Regions from separate parts of the Bacillus sp. FJAT-42376 genome, predicted to be linked through region 2. Evidence: riboswitches for the same ligand, from Rfam matches in the RefSeq annotation. Region 2 holds a riboswitch; each other region holds the start of a gene.

Region 1 (4,215 bases), 490 kb from region 2:
TCATGATTGATGCGCCGGGCAAGATCCTGCACAAATCGATGCAGTTCTTCTAAGGTTAATTGCCCTTGGTAGGCATGGATCTCATCCAGTAATTTCATTCTGGCCTCAACCTTCCCTTTTGTCCTTGGCCGGCCAGCCACGCATGGTCTGACTTTGAAGCCGATGTCTTTGGCGTACTGGTCAAATTTTGTATTTACTTTTCCTGAAAAGAAGTCCGTGCACGCTTCATCCATCACGGTTTTCATGTTATCCGTCACGAGTTCCTTCGGCACCCCTCCAAATGCTTCAAATGTTTCTGTCAGAAAGGAAAGAAGGACACTTTGAGACTTGGATATACTTAAGTAAAAGGTACGGAATCTCGAATAGGAGAGGAGGAGGACGGCTACATTGATTTCCACCTGTTCTCCATCTTTTGTTTCAAAACGGATGTTTTCTTTCCAGTCAAGCTGTGCCTGCTTGCCGGGCGGCGTCTCGAAACGGACGGTTCCTTTGGGAGAGGGAAGACGCTTCGCCTCTTCAAAGTAAGCTTTGAATTCTGGAGTTCGTGCGATGTAAGCTCGAAAGGCTGAGGTGGAACAGTCCAGCTCATGGTTGTCTTTCAGGTATTGCCATAGGACTCGGCGATAATAAAAAACCTGTTTGGAATCCTCTGACAAGAGAGCCGCAATTACTTGATAGAACTTGTCGATCTTAGAAGCCTTTTCTCTTTTTCTTTTTGGAATGAATCCATTCAGATACTTATCCACTGTCCGGCGATCTACACCCAGTTCTTCTGCCAGTTTACTCTTATTGATTTTCATTTTTAAATGCTCCATTAGTTGTTTGAATTTTGGTAAGTCTCTTAGACTCGTAATCTCAAATTCTGTGTCCACCGTAAGCGCCAGATACACATCAATCACCTCTAAAACAGTATGAAATGATTGATCAGCTTTGTACATCTTTATTCAAGCAAGATTGTACATATTTAAATTAGCATTTCTATGTGCATCTGGAAAAAGTGGAAGACAGCTAAAAACCGCCGCAAGAACTTAATCAAGCTGGGGATGAGCCGTAATCAGGCATACAAAAACAGCCACACAAGCAAAGGGGTGGCCCGCACGGCTTACTCGTGGATATTAACCACAACCATTACAAACAAAAGACTAGCCGCATTCTGGCTAGTCTCTGGAATGAAACACTATATGAAAGTAAATGCCTAGAATAAAATTGAACCGCCGTATACGGATCCGTACGTACGGTGGTGTGAGAGGTCGGGAGTTAATCACTCCTTCCTACTCGATAAATATGTCTGAATAACTACTTTTTAGGAATAATATACTAAATTATGTTGCATTAGGAAATATACCCTTGTATAATAAAACTTGGAAAATCTAACCATAGAATAAAGATTGAAAAAGGCAAACCAATTGAAAGGTTGGGACGCAAAGCTTTAGGGGCTAAAGTCAGAGATGATTATGCCAGCCAGCTACCGGACTGTATAAAGACATTCGGGAATCGATATGTCTATTTTTGTTTTCCAAATTTCAAAATCTGGGGGATCAGTAAATGAGAAAAAGAAGTCTGGTATTTTTATTAGCACTTGCTTTTGTAATTGGTACACTCTTTTCCACAAATGTAACAGAAGCAAGTGTATCGGTTTCTGCTTTGCAGAAGCAAATTAAATCTTTGCAGGCTACAATTGCGTCAAATAAAAAGCTTTTGGCTGCTAAAGACAAACAAATTAATAGCTATAAAACGCAAGTTGGTAGCTTAAAATCTCAAATATCTCAAAAGGATAAGGATATTAGCAAATACAAAGCAAATGCAGGTACTCCTTTAAGTTCAAAACTAGCGTATCAAGGTTTTGTCCATAGTGGAACATATGAATATGGAAAAACTTCTGTCCCAGCATTATTAAGTTTCAAAGGTGTTAGATATGCTCCAATCGATCTTATGGCAAATCTAATAAATAGCCATTCTTCTTATAACAAAAAAAGCGATACTGTATTTTTAGGAACTGATCCTAATGGCACAACATATATGTCAGATGTAATAAGTCCTTTTAATTATACATATGAACCCTCATTAAATAAAGAAATGACTATGGGTGGTAAAACTTATAATAAAGGTTATAGTATGTTCTGGTCAGGTATTGATGAATATATGGTATTTAATTTAAACAAACAATATACTCATATTACAGGTCTCCTAGGATTTGCGGATGGAAGTAACTGGGGATCCCATCACTTCAAAATTTATGGAGATGAAAAATTACTTGCTTCATATGATTTAGCTAAAGATGACCTGCCAACTTCAGTAGATTTAGATGTTACGAATGTACAAAAGCTAAAAATTACTTGTGAAGATGGTCAAATAGATAATGGAGTTATCAATTTTGCTAATGTAATTATAAAATAAGATAAAAAAGCATCCTTCGGGGTGCTTTTTATTATGGGAACAAATGATTATCCTCTAATTAGAGGACGATTAAAATTTTTTCTTCATATATGCAAAAGTCCTAACGAAAATATTAAAGAAATATTTTGGAATGACTTTTAAAAAATGATGAAAAACCTCGGCCTCAAACCTATAAAGATCAGAGTAAACATACAGGTTTGTACACATTGCCCCCGCAACGTAATTATTTTCAAACGTAGTCAAGCAATTTTAATGTTAGCCTAAAACCACTGTAAATATTGCTGTTATAGTATTTTGAAGATAGGGTGGTTCGACTCCCACCGTCTCCACCAATACATACTTTGGTGGTTTTAGTTTTTATGTAAAATATGTGTAAATAATCAAAGGAAGGGCCAGAGGCTCCTTCCTTTTTTGTGTTTTTGGATACTTCCGCAGGATTAGTTATTATAGACAAAATTTTTTATTTCCTATAAATTACATTTCTTATTTATAGTAAACTTTATTCATGGGAAAGGAGTGAACTGCAGTGAGCGAGCAGACAAACGTAATCATTATTAATAAGAAAATAAAGGAAATTCAGTTGTCTAGCAGAAAACAGATTTATTCTGGTTTTTTAGTTCCAATAAATTCTGATTGGACGGGAGCAGTATTTAATCTGGAAGAATTGGATGTTTTGGCAAAGTCGCTATCAAAGAAACTGGATACGTATGCTTTTTGTTATGAATATGCGGAAGACTTTTTTTGGGGGTTCCGTCTTTATAAAAGCGGAAAAATGATGTCAGAATTAACCTTAACTTTTGAAGAAATTGAAGTAAAAGATATTCAAGAAGGGCTGGAAACTCTTCAAAACATAGCGTATAAACAGGCTTCATACCAAAAAATGATGGAGATCCTGAACGGGGACCCGGTGGGGCAAGAGTTTTTCCTTGCCGATCTATTTAAAGAAGCATTTGACTTTGAGAAAGTGGATGGAATTTGTTACACCTCACTTAGTGAATGGGGCAGTACAATGCTTGAAGAAGAAAATATAAAAATAATTAGTTCCAATCAAAAGAAATCTAGTTTTTACGATCATGTTTTGAGTTTATTTAAAGAAAATTTAGATGAATTAGGTTTTCATCTAGATCCTGAACTGTCAAATGACTATATGGTCTATTTAAATAAATACAAAGAAAATTTTAAATATACAGCATTTTATGATGTGTGTGAAAAAAATACATTGAGAATTGGATTCAGAACTCCAAATTCAAGCGAAGAAACGGGAAGAGAATTGATTAAAAAAAAGCTTCATTTAATCATAGAATACAAAAACAAAAAAGAACTTAGTCATCTCTTGGAAAGAGAAGGCTACCTCTTTATTAAAAGAATGGAAGAATATCTTAGTAATCATCAAATAACGATTGGGAACGTAGACAATTTATATAAAAGCAGATGTGATTCTTTTCTTAAAAAAAAAGGATATTCCAGGACGAAGTTTAGTCCCGATATTGTACATGGGGGAGAAATACAATATGAATCGGGCGATTCCATTATTGTAATAGAACATATGTCTGGACTGGCAATCATCAGAGCTTTCATTCGTTATAAAGGGGAAGTATTCGAACTCTCAACGATTCTAGATCGATGGAGGAAAGAACTCAAATTGAATATATCGCCAGGGGGTGAAGAATCATTTTCTTTCACAACCGAATCCGAACTCTTAGCCCAATTAGATCGCTTACTTATGTACTTGGACTGGCTGCTGTTAAAAGGTATGGAAAATATTGTGGAAGATCCGTATTTAACACCTGATACTTTCAAATCAATTGAACACGCTTA
Region 2 (4,215 bases):
TGGTTAAGCGTCTCTCTTAAATTTTCAAAATTATAGACCTTGTTCTGAATATAGCTCGAGTATTCATCCATGAATGACCCATCCTGATTCTTCACAAAGAGGCGCAGCAAAATAAAGCCGAATATAAAACCAATGAACGGGAGAAGCAGAGAAAGCATGACCCAGAGCATAAGCAGACCATGCTGATCCTTCTCCACTTTTCCGGCAAAATAAAAACGGGCAGCAGCAAAAGATACGGCACACCCGATAACAGATCCGGCACCTAATAAGATCATCATGTAATAGAAGCCACCTCTTTCCGTATAGCATTCTGGAGTCTTTCCCTGACTGCCGGCTCATTGGCCGGATCAACTCCCGGCAAAAGAACATAGAGAATTCCTGCCTCCTCATCCCATCCGGCTGAATCCAGTTCCCTTAGCTGCTTTTTCATCAGGAGATCGATTTCACTGATCATCAGACGGTCTGTTTTTAATTCAAAAATAACAAAAGGCTGACCGATTTTTTCCGCGCGTTCAAGTTCTGCATTAAACCGTTTAAAAAAGGAAGCGAGCTGATAAATACCGGTTCCCGGATATCGCTGATGCTCATTTTTTTCCCTTTCATATGTATAGGCAAAACTTAACCGGCTTCCCATCCATTTCAGGCACCAGTCGAGCCATTGAATATGCTGGGAAGTACAGGCATTGAGATCAATTCCATCAAGTGCGAGAATATATCTCATTTCCCCGTAAACAAACACAGGGCCTGCCGCAGCCGGAGACGCTTCATCGTCCTCCCTTGATCTGAACATTACATGCTCTTGCCCTTTTATTACTTTGCCTATTAAAGATGGGACCTCATCAAGCCAATAATCTGACTTGAGCCTGCCCTCTTGATTTGTGTTAATTTTTGAGCGGATTGAATCTCCTTGACTGGATATCAGGTACAAACAAAGCTGCCTGCTCGTAAACCTTTGGTTAACGATACGGACCATTTCATTAAAGATCGTATCTGAATCAGTAGAATTAAGTGCCGTAATCATCTCGTACATGTCCGCATATTGATCCTCTGACTCTAAAAATCGCTTTCTATACGTCTCGTTTATATTTAATGCTTCATCCAGAGTCTCTTCTAAAATCTTTTTTTCCTCAAGAATTTCCTCATACCCATTTGTTATATCAAAATAACGTTCTTGTTGAGAGTTTCGTGATAGCCCCGTGAAAAGGAGCAGAAAGAAGAATAGCGAAATGACCAGCATATTGGATAAATCTGTGAGATAAAGATAGAGATCGCCTCCATTGCCGATTTCAAATGCAATGGAAGAAAAAACGGCGGAACAAAAAGGAACAATCCCAAAATAAATACCATATCTTAGTGAAATAAGGACGATAGCTGCAGACCATAAGACCTCGCTCAACATCGGAATATTTTCTGAAAAAAAGTGAAGAAAAAAGAGATTGGCAAAAGATAATCCGAATGACTCAGCCAATTTTAATATAATATTGGATTGTTTGTAGATCATATGAATCACTGCTTTCACAAAAAAATTAGTTGAGTTCAGAAAAATAGGCTGATATGATTAGGACAAAAGGTGATGGGCAAACTTGCTGAAAAGCAAGGACGCAAAGGCATGGGTCGTCGATTTCCAATCGGAAATACCGATCGCCAGCCTGCGAAGCTACCATCCCTCGTTAAAAAACGGAGGGATTACAAATGAATAATGTAATCAGATTTTTTGTATTGGCTTTTTTTGCTGTATCCAGTTTTATTTCTTTATCTCCCGCTGCCTCTGCCCTTACGACAGCTACATCTCCCGCTGCTTCTGTCCAAAACGCTGCAAATTCCACAGGAGTTTTAAAAAACGTGAAAACCTACAAAATTTTCTACGATGCTCCTACCCCATCGATTATCAAAAAGATGCAGGCCTATGACCTCGTCATAATAGAGCCCCTTCTTTACACCAAAACCCAAATTGAAACGATTAAGAAACAAGGTACAAAAGTTTTCGGCTATATCAACTCAATGGAAGCCGATAACTGGAACACTGCATTCATGCAGAAGCTTACACCGGAAGATTTTTATCAGCAATCCACTCAAAAATACTATATTCAGCAATGGGATTCCTATCTGATGAATATGAGTTCTCCTCATTTCAGACAATTGCTCTTATCAGAAATTGGAGCTCAGGTTGCCGCTAAAAATATGGACGGGGTCTTTTTTGACACAGTTGGAAACATAGATGATTATTTCAGTGATCAGCCAGCTGAGCTTGCGAAACAGCGGTCAGGCCTGGAACAGCTTTTAAAAAGTGTTAAAACGATGTATCCATCCCTCGGAATCATCCAAAACTGGGGAATTGATACTCTGAAAACAACAAGCGCAAACTATGTTGATGCAATCATGTGGGAAAACTTCAGTCATAATGTTGTGTCTAAAGATGAGTGGTCAAAAAATCAAATAGATCAATTAAAAGCGCTTCAGCAAGAGAAAGGAATCACGGTTCTTACTGTTTCTTTTGAGCAGCACTCTAAAAGTGCATGGTTTTCTGAGCAGCAGGGATTCCTCCATTACAAAGCAGTTAAAGACTTTAACAGATGGTAATTACTATAGCGGGCAAAGAATTCAGGTAAGATTCGACAATTAGTAGTTCTCCATCCTCTTTTATGGAAAAGGACTTACATTATTTGTAGCACAGCAAAGGAAAGCTCGCAACTTTCAGATGTACCAATAAAAAAACCAGACGAATGCCGATGTGCCAGTCTGGTTTTTTTAAAGGAAAAATCTCTCCCCCTGTATCATCTTACCTACTCCAAATCACTTAGTCTATTCTATATAACAGGAATTCATGTCAAAAGTAGGCTTTATTTTACGATAGGTTATACACTCTTTACTCCTATTGGGTTCTATTAACCTGATCACTGGAGCCAGCGGACACACTTGCCTGCAGGCTTTCATCATCCGGTTTAACAGAGCTTCTTCCTGAATAATGACTGTTTTACTCAGGGCTTTCAGCTTCGCCGTGAAGCACCTCCCTTTCCCCTTCTGCCCATTTGTTTGCGAGAGCTCATAGAAAAAAGACTGCGGTAAAATCCGCAGTCTCTCTTTTATATCTTCACAGGCCTTTTCCAGAATCCGACGATAAGGGCCGTGATAATCGATCCTATCAATATCGCTAAAATATATAAGAATGGATTCCCGTCTACTACCGGGATTACAAATGCTCCGCCGTGAGGTGCCGGCAGTTTGATATTGAAGAGCATAGATAGGGCGCCTGCTGTCGCTGCACCAATGACGGATGCTGGAATGACCCTTCCCGGATCCGCGGCAGCAAATGGAATTGCCCCTTCTGTTATAAAGGTTGCCCCCATAATGTAAGCCGTTTTCCCCGCTTCTCTTTCTTGTTTCGTAAACTTGTATTTAAAGAAGGTTGTAGCCAGTGCCATTCCGAGTGGCGGTACCATTCCCCCTGCCATTATGGCAGCATGAGGAGCGAAGTTTCCTGCATCAATCATGGCAAGACCGAATGTATAAGCTGCTTTGTTCAGCGGTCCTCCCATATCGACGGCCATCATTCCTCCAAGAATTAAGCCCAGCAGTACAAGGTTCCCTGTGCCCATTCCCATGAGCCAGCCGTTCAGCAAATCCATTAATGCTTTTGCTGGCGGGATAACAATGACCAGCATGATGACTCCTGTAAACAGGATACCGAATAAAGGATAAAGCAATACCGGTTTGATGCCTTCAAGGGATTGCGGCAAACGGCTGAACGCCTTTTTCAGGAAAAGAACAATATAGCCTGCCAGGAAACCGGCAATCAAACCTCCAAGGAAGCCAGCATCCCCTGTTGATGCCAGCAGGCCGCCGACTGCACCGGGTGCAAAGCCCGGCCTGTCTGCAATACTCATCGCAATAAAGCCTGCCAGAATGGGAATCATCAGTTTAAAAGCAGTTCCGCCGCCGATGGTATTTAATACATAAGCAATTTGATTGTAGCTCGGATCATTGGGGTCTGCAGATTTAATCCCGAACATAAAGGAAATAGCGATGAGGATACCGCCCCCGACCACAAACGGAAGCATATTTGATACACCATTCATTAAATGCTTATAAAATCCTGTTCTCTGCCCTTTTTCCTTTCGGCCATCTCCGCTTTCTCCCTGGCTCCCCTGGCTGTTTTTATAAATAGGACCATCCTGTTTCAAGGCTTTTTCTATTAATTCACCCGGCTTTCTTATT
Region 3 (4,215 bases), 440 kb from region 2:
GTTGAGCTTCTTTACAGGAAAAGAGTTCACATACACGCAGAAAAAATCAGGAGGAATGTAAAATGGGGATCAAGACAAAATTAGGGTTGGGTATTGCATCTGCAGCGCTCGGATTATCACTGGTCGGCGGGGGAACTTATGCCTATTTCAATGACAAAGCAGAAGCGGCGAGCTCTTTTGCGGCGGGAACGCTTGATTTGAATGCGGTTCCTACTGAGGTTGTGAATGTGAAGGACATGAAGCCCGGAGATTGGATGACACGAACCTTTAAACTGAAAAATGATGGAACGGTTGATATTAAAAAAGTTCTTTTAACAACCGAATATACGGTAGCGAATAAAGAGGGCGAGCCTGCAAATACAGAGGATCTCGGCAGCCATATTAAAGTGAATTTCCTTTATAATGCGGACAAGCTGAATGACGTTATTTACAGTACAACGCTTGAAGAGCTGAAGGATATGGATCCAAATGCTGTAGCTAGCAATGTGTTTACCCCGCTTTTTGAAAAGAAAAAAGGACTGAAAGCCGGTACAACCGATGATTTGTTCGTACAATTTGAGTTTGTTGACAATGGTGAAGATCAAAACCAATTCCAGGGAGATTCTCTGCAGCTGAAATGGACATTTGATGGACGCCAGGGTGAGGGACAGGAGCTATAATTTCAATCGGTTCCGATAGTGTATAGAGAGGGAGCAGTACAGCAGGTAAGTGGCTGTGCTGCTCCCTGCCTCACTTTATCGGTTTTTGCATCTTGGGAATTCATACATATCGAACGGGGGATGAAGATTGATGAGCAGAAAGAAAATGAAAAAGGCAAATAAGCTGCTTCAGACTGCGGTGTTTGTTTGTGCGGTTTTGCTAATATTGACTTTATCCGTGACGCCCGTTCAAGCCTATTTTCATGCGAAAGCCGAGCAGGAAATAGGAATTCAATTAGGTTCCTGGTGGGATGGAAGCAAACTCAGCTTTGAAAAAGCAGGTGAAACAGAGCCGAAGACAAACTGCAGTCCCGTAAATCTTACGTTTTCAATCAGAAATTCAGGATTCGGAATGATTGGTTCTACAGGCTATCGAATTTTTAAAGATGGCGAGCTTGCAGAAGAGGGCTCCCTTTCAATCATTGGGGAGAATGAGACAGGACATCTTTCTATTCGAACGGATAAGGCTGGAGTGTATTATGCAGAAGCCGATCAGCGCCCTGGCTTTCAGGGAATGAATGAAACGGTCCGGACAGAGAGTGAAAAAGTTACGGTAGCTGAATGTCCGCCTCCAAAAAAGGAAGAAAAAAAGAAACCCGATTCAAAAGTTCCTTCTAAAGAAACGAACAAAGAGAATGCGGACAAGCCTGACCTCGAAGAGAAACCAAAACCTGAGAACGATTTGCCTGCCGCGAACTCTGATGAAAAGAATGAATCCGAAGTTCTGCAAACGAATCCTCCGATTTCAGAAGAAAAGGAGGAGAGAAATTGAAGATTGTAAGCAGAGCGTTCACCTTGCTGCTGTTTTTTATTCTGATCAGTCTTGCCATCGCGGTTTTCTCTTCAAAGGCTTCCGGCGGCGAGCCTCAAGTTTTTGGTTATCAATTTAAAACCGTTCTTTCCGGATCAATGGAACCGGGGATCCAGACCGGTTCAGTTATAGCAGTAAAGACCGGAGGAGATATGAACAGGTTTAAAAAGGATGATGTCATCACATTCTGGATGAATGAATATGACCTCGCAACTCACAGAATTACGGAAAAAACCGTAAGCCGGGGACAGGCAGTGTATCGGACGAAGGGGGATCATAACGAGTCGGAGGATTCAGCCCCTGTACTCTCTTCGAATGTGGTAGCTGAATACACAGGTGTGACGATTCCTTATGCAGGCTACATCAGCAGCTATGCCCAAACAAAAGAGGGCCGTGCGCTGTTTGCTATCATACCTGGCATATTACTGATTATTTATTCTATCTCCACCATTTGGCAGGCGATTTTAAAAATCGAGGAGAATCATAAAAAAACAGCTTCATAAAAAATAAAACGGTCTGGACATCTGTCCGGCCGTTTTATTTTTTTGGCTGATGCATCCGCCATTTATTAAATTCCAGAAATTCTCTAAATTGATCTTTCGTTACGCCTGATTGCATAGCTTCTTTTACAAGTGATGCCCAGTCCTGATCCAGCTGATTTGCATAAGCATCTTCTGTGTTGCCGTTTAACAGGGTATTAACAGAGATGCCAAGCACGGATGAAACCTTTTCCAAAAATTGTACAGATGGATTGGATTGCAGATTTCGTTCAATCGAACTTAGGTATGATTTAGCTACGCCTGCCCGGTCTGCTAGTTCAGATAGAGATAGATTTTTTTCTTTGCGATATTTGCGTATGCGTTCCCCAATCATAACATCACCTTCCCATCGATATTATAGCATATAACGAAGGGATCATTTCGATAAATCGAACAAAATCGACAAAATTTTTTCGACAAAATTTGGTTATTTCTCTCTTTCTGCCTGCTTATTTTGAAGGAAATAGCGGATATCTTCTTTGCTGATTCCCATGTCCAGTGCAGCGAGGATCAATTCTTTCCATTCTACATCCAATTCTTCTTTTACGAGTACCTTCTCCATCCTTTTTCCTCCTAAAATACGTATGTATTTCAGGCAATCCGGCGATCATCATTGCCTGGCCGGCAACCTAAGACCCGTGATTTTGCGTCCCTGCCTTTCAACAGGTTTGCCTTTATCTGACAGAATCGGCATCCTTTCCGCGGACGTCATACTAAAGTCACGATCAGCGGAAGGAACCTTTGTACCATGATTATAGATTGGAAAAAGAAAAAATGGTGCTGAATCATGTCGAATTGGAAAAATATATTAAAATTTTTGATTTTTCTGCCGATATAATTAAAAAATCGTTTGCGGATTCAGGTAAAAAATACCCCCGTTATTAACAGAAATATGGATGTTCGGTTCATAAAGGTCCTTCAATGCGCCTTTTTCGAGTTCATAAACTTCCGGTTTTTCCTCCATATCTTCATAGAAATGATGGAGGAGCATTAAATCGGCGTTCCATCTCTGCCTCGATTCTTCTGCCCACTCATGAGAATCCTCTGCTATTTTTCTCTCGATGTACTGCCTGATTCTCGTCATTCCGCTTTTGGGCAGAATTAACGGCGAGAGGGTAAAGCGGAAGTCCGGTATTTTAGGAGTAAGCTGAAGCTGATTCAATCTTTCCTGAAAATTCTCGACCATCGTTCCGCTTATTAAATGGAGACCGATAGAGTAGATAAAGTCTTTTTTCATATCGCACTGATAGGAAACCGTCATATTCATTCCAAGCCATGGATGGAGCGGCTGCTGTGTTCCCTCCATAAATGAATCCTCATACATACGCGCAAATGCTCCCAGCTTACGCGCTGAGCCAAATATTTGATGGAGCCTCGGCGATCCAAAGTGGATGAATTCTGTTTTCTGCTCTTCTGAGACTTCGTCCTTATCTGTGAGCAGCGTAAGACTCATTGGATTCGGCTCGCCCCCGGTTTTTTCAAGGTAATGCCAGTAAAAAGGGCGGTTCATCAGTTCTTTGTCCAGATCGACTGTCAGCTGGATGGCTAAAGCGCCAGGTGTTTTTTTGGATATATCGCACTGGTTCGCCCGAAAGAAGCGTTCAAGCAGTGTATGAATTTCCTGCTGGTTCATCATTTTCCTCCTTAAAGGATGTCACCTGACACTTTTTTTTCTTCCGTTTCCTGCTGCCCGAAATCGAGGATGGAAGTAAGGTTTTCCATTTTGATTTTCATTTCGCCTTCTGTTGAGGAATGGAACAGGATGTCCTGAAGGTGCTCTTCGAAATTTGTAATTTCCAAACGTGTCAAAATCTCATCGAGCTGTCCGATGACTTTTTCAAAGAGATTGATTTTCTCATACAAAAGCTTAAGAATATGTTCTTCAACGGTATTTCTTGTTGACAGATTATAAATATGAACATCCCGTTCCTGGCCAAGGCGATGAATCCGTCCAATACGCTGTTCGAGCCTCATTGGATTCCATGGCAGATCGTAATTAATGATCTGATTGCAGAATTGAAGGTTAATTCCTTCCCCCCCGGCCTCTGTGGCAATCAGAACTTGAATGTTTCCTTTAAACAAATCCTTCATCCAATCCTTTTTTCCGCGCTTGAATCCGCCACGAAAAGGCACTGAAGAAATTCCGTGCTGCTTTAAATACCATTGC

The links. A riboswitch is a leader RNA that binds a small molecule or an ion and turns the genes downstream of it on or off. The one in region 2 is predicted to bind cyclic di-GMP.
Region 1: linked by a shared signal. The riboswitch ahead of CEF21_RS19685 (NPCBM/NEW2 domain-containing protein) and the one ahead of CEF21_RS17130 (glycoside hydrolase family 191 protein) in region 2 are both predicted to bind cyclic di-GMP.
Region 3: linked by a shared signal. The riboswitch ahead of CEF21_RS15005 (anti-repressor SinI family protein) and the one ahead of CEF21_RS17130 (glycoside hydrolase family 191 protein) in region 2 are both predicted to bind cyclic di-GMP.

Annotation. Positions count from the first base shown of each region.
Region 1 is NZ_CP033906.1:3,910,809-3,915,023, reverse strand. It holds gene istA (IS21 family transposase) at 1-890, opposite strand, end outside; cyclic di-GMP riboswitch class I at 1,387-1,473, shown strand; gene CEF21_RS19685 (NPCBM/NEW2 domain-containing protein) at 1,546-2,397, shown strand; gene CEF21_RS19680 (hypothetical protein) at 2,924-4,215, shown strand, end outside.
Region 2 is NZ_CP033906.1:3,422,911-3,427,125, forward strand. It holds gene CEF21_RS17120 (hypothetical protein) at 1-278, opposite strand, end outside; gene CEF21_RS17125 (nucleotidyl cyclase domain-containing protein) at 275-1,501, opposite strand; cyclic di-GMP riboswitch class I at 1,567-1,657, shown strand; gene CEF21_RS17130 (glycoside hydrolase family 191 protein) at 1,693-2,580, shown strand; gene CEF21_RS17135 (PTS fructose transporter subunit IIABC) at 3,084-4,215, opposite strand, start outside.
Region 3 is NZ_CP033906.1:2,982,982-2,987,196, reverse strand. It holds gene CEF21_RS15025 (CalY family protein) at 63-659, shown strand; gene CEF21_RS15020 (hypothetical protein) at 790-1,470, shown strand; gene sipW (signal peptidase I SipW) at 1,467-2,012, shown strand; gene CEF21_RS15010 (helix-turn-helix domain-containing protein) at 2,047-2,382, opposite strand; gene CEF21_RS15005 (anti-repressor SinI family protein) at 2,476-2,610, opposite strand; cyclic di-GMP riboswitch class I at 2,640-2,731, opposite strand; gene CEF21_RS15000 (YqhG family protein) at 2,887-3,681, opposite strand; gene CEF21_RS14995 (DEAD/DEAH box helicase) at 3,693-4,215, opposite strand, start outside.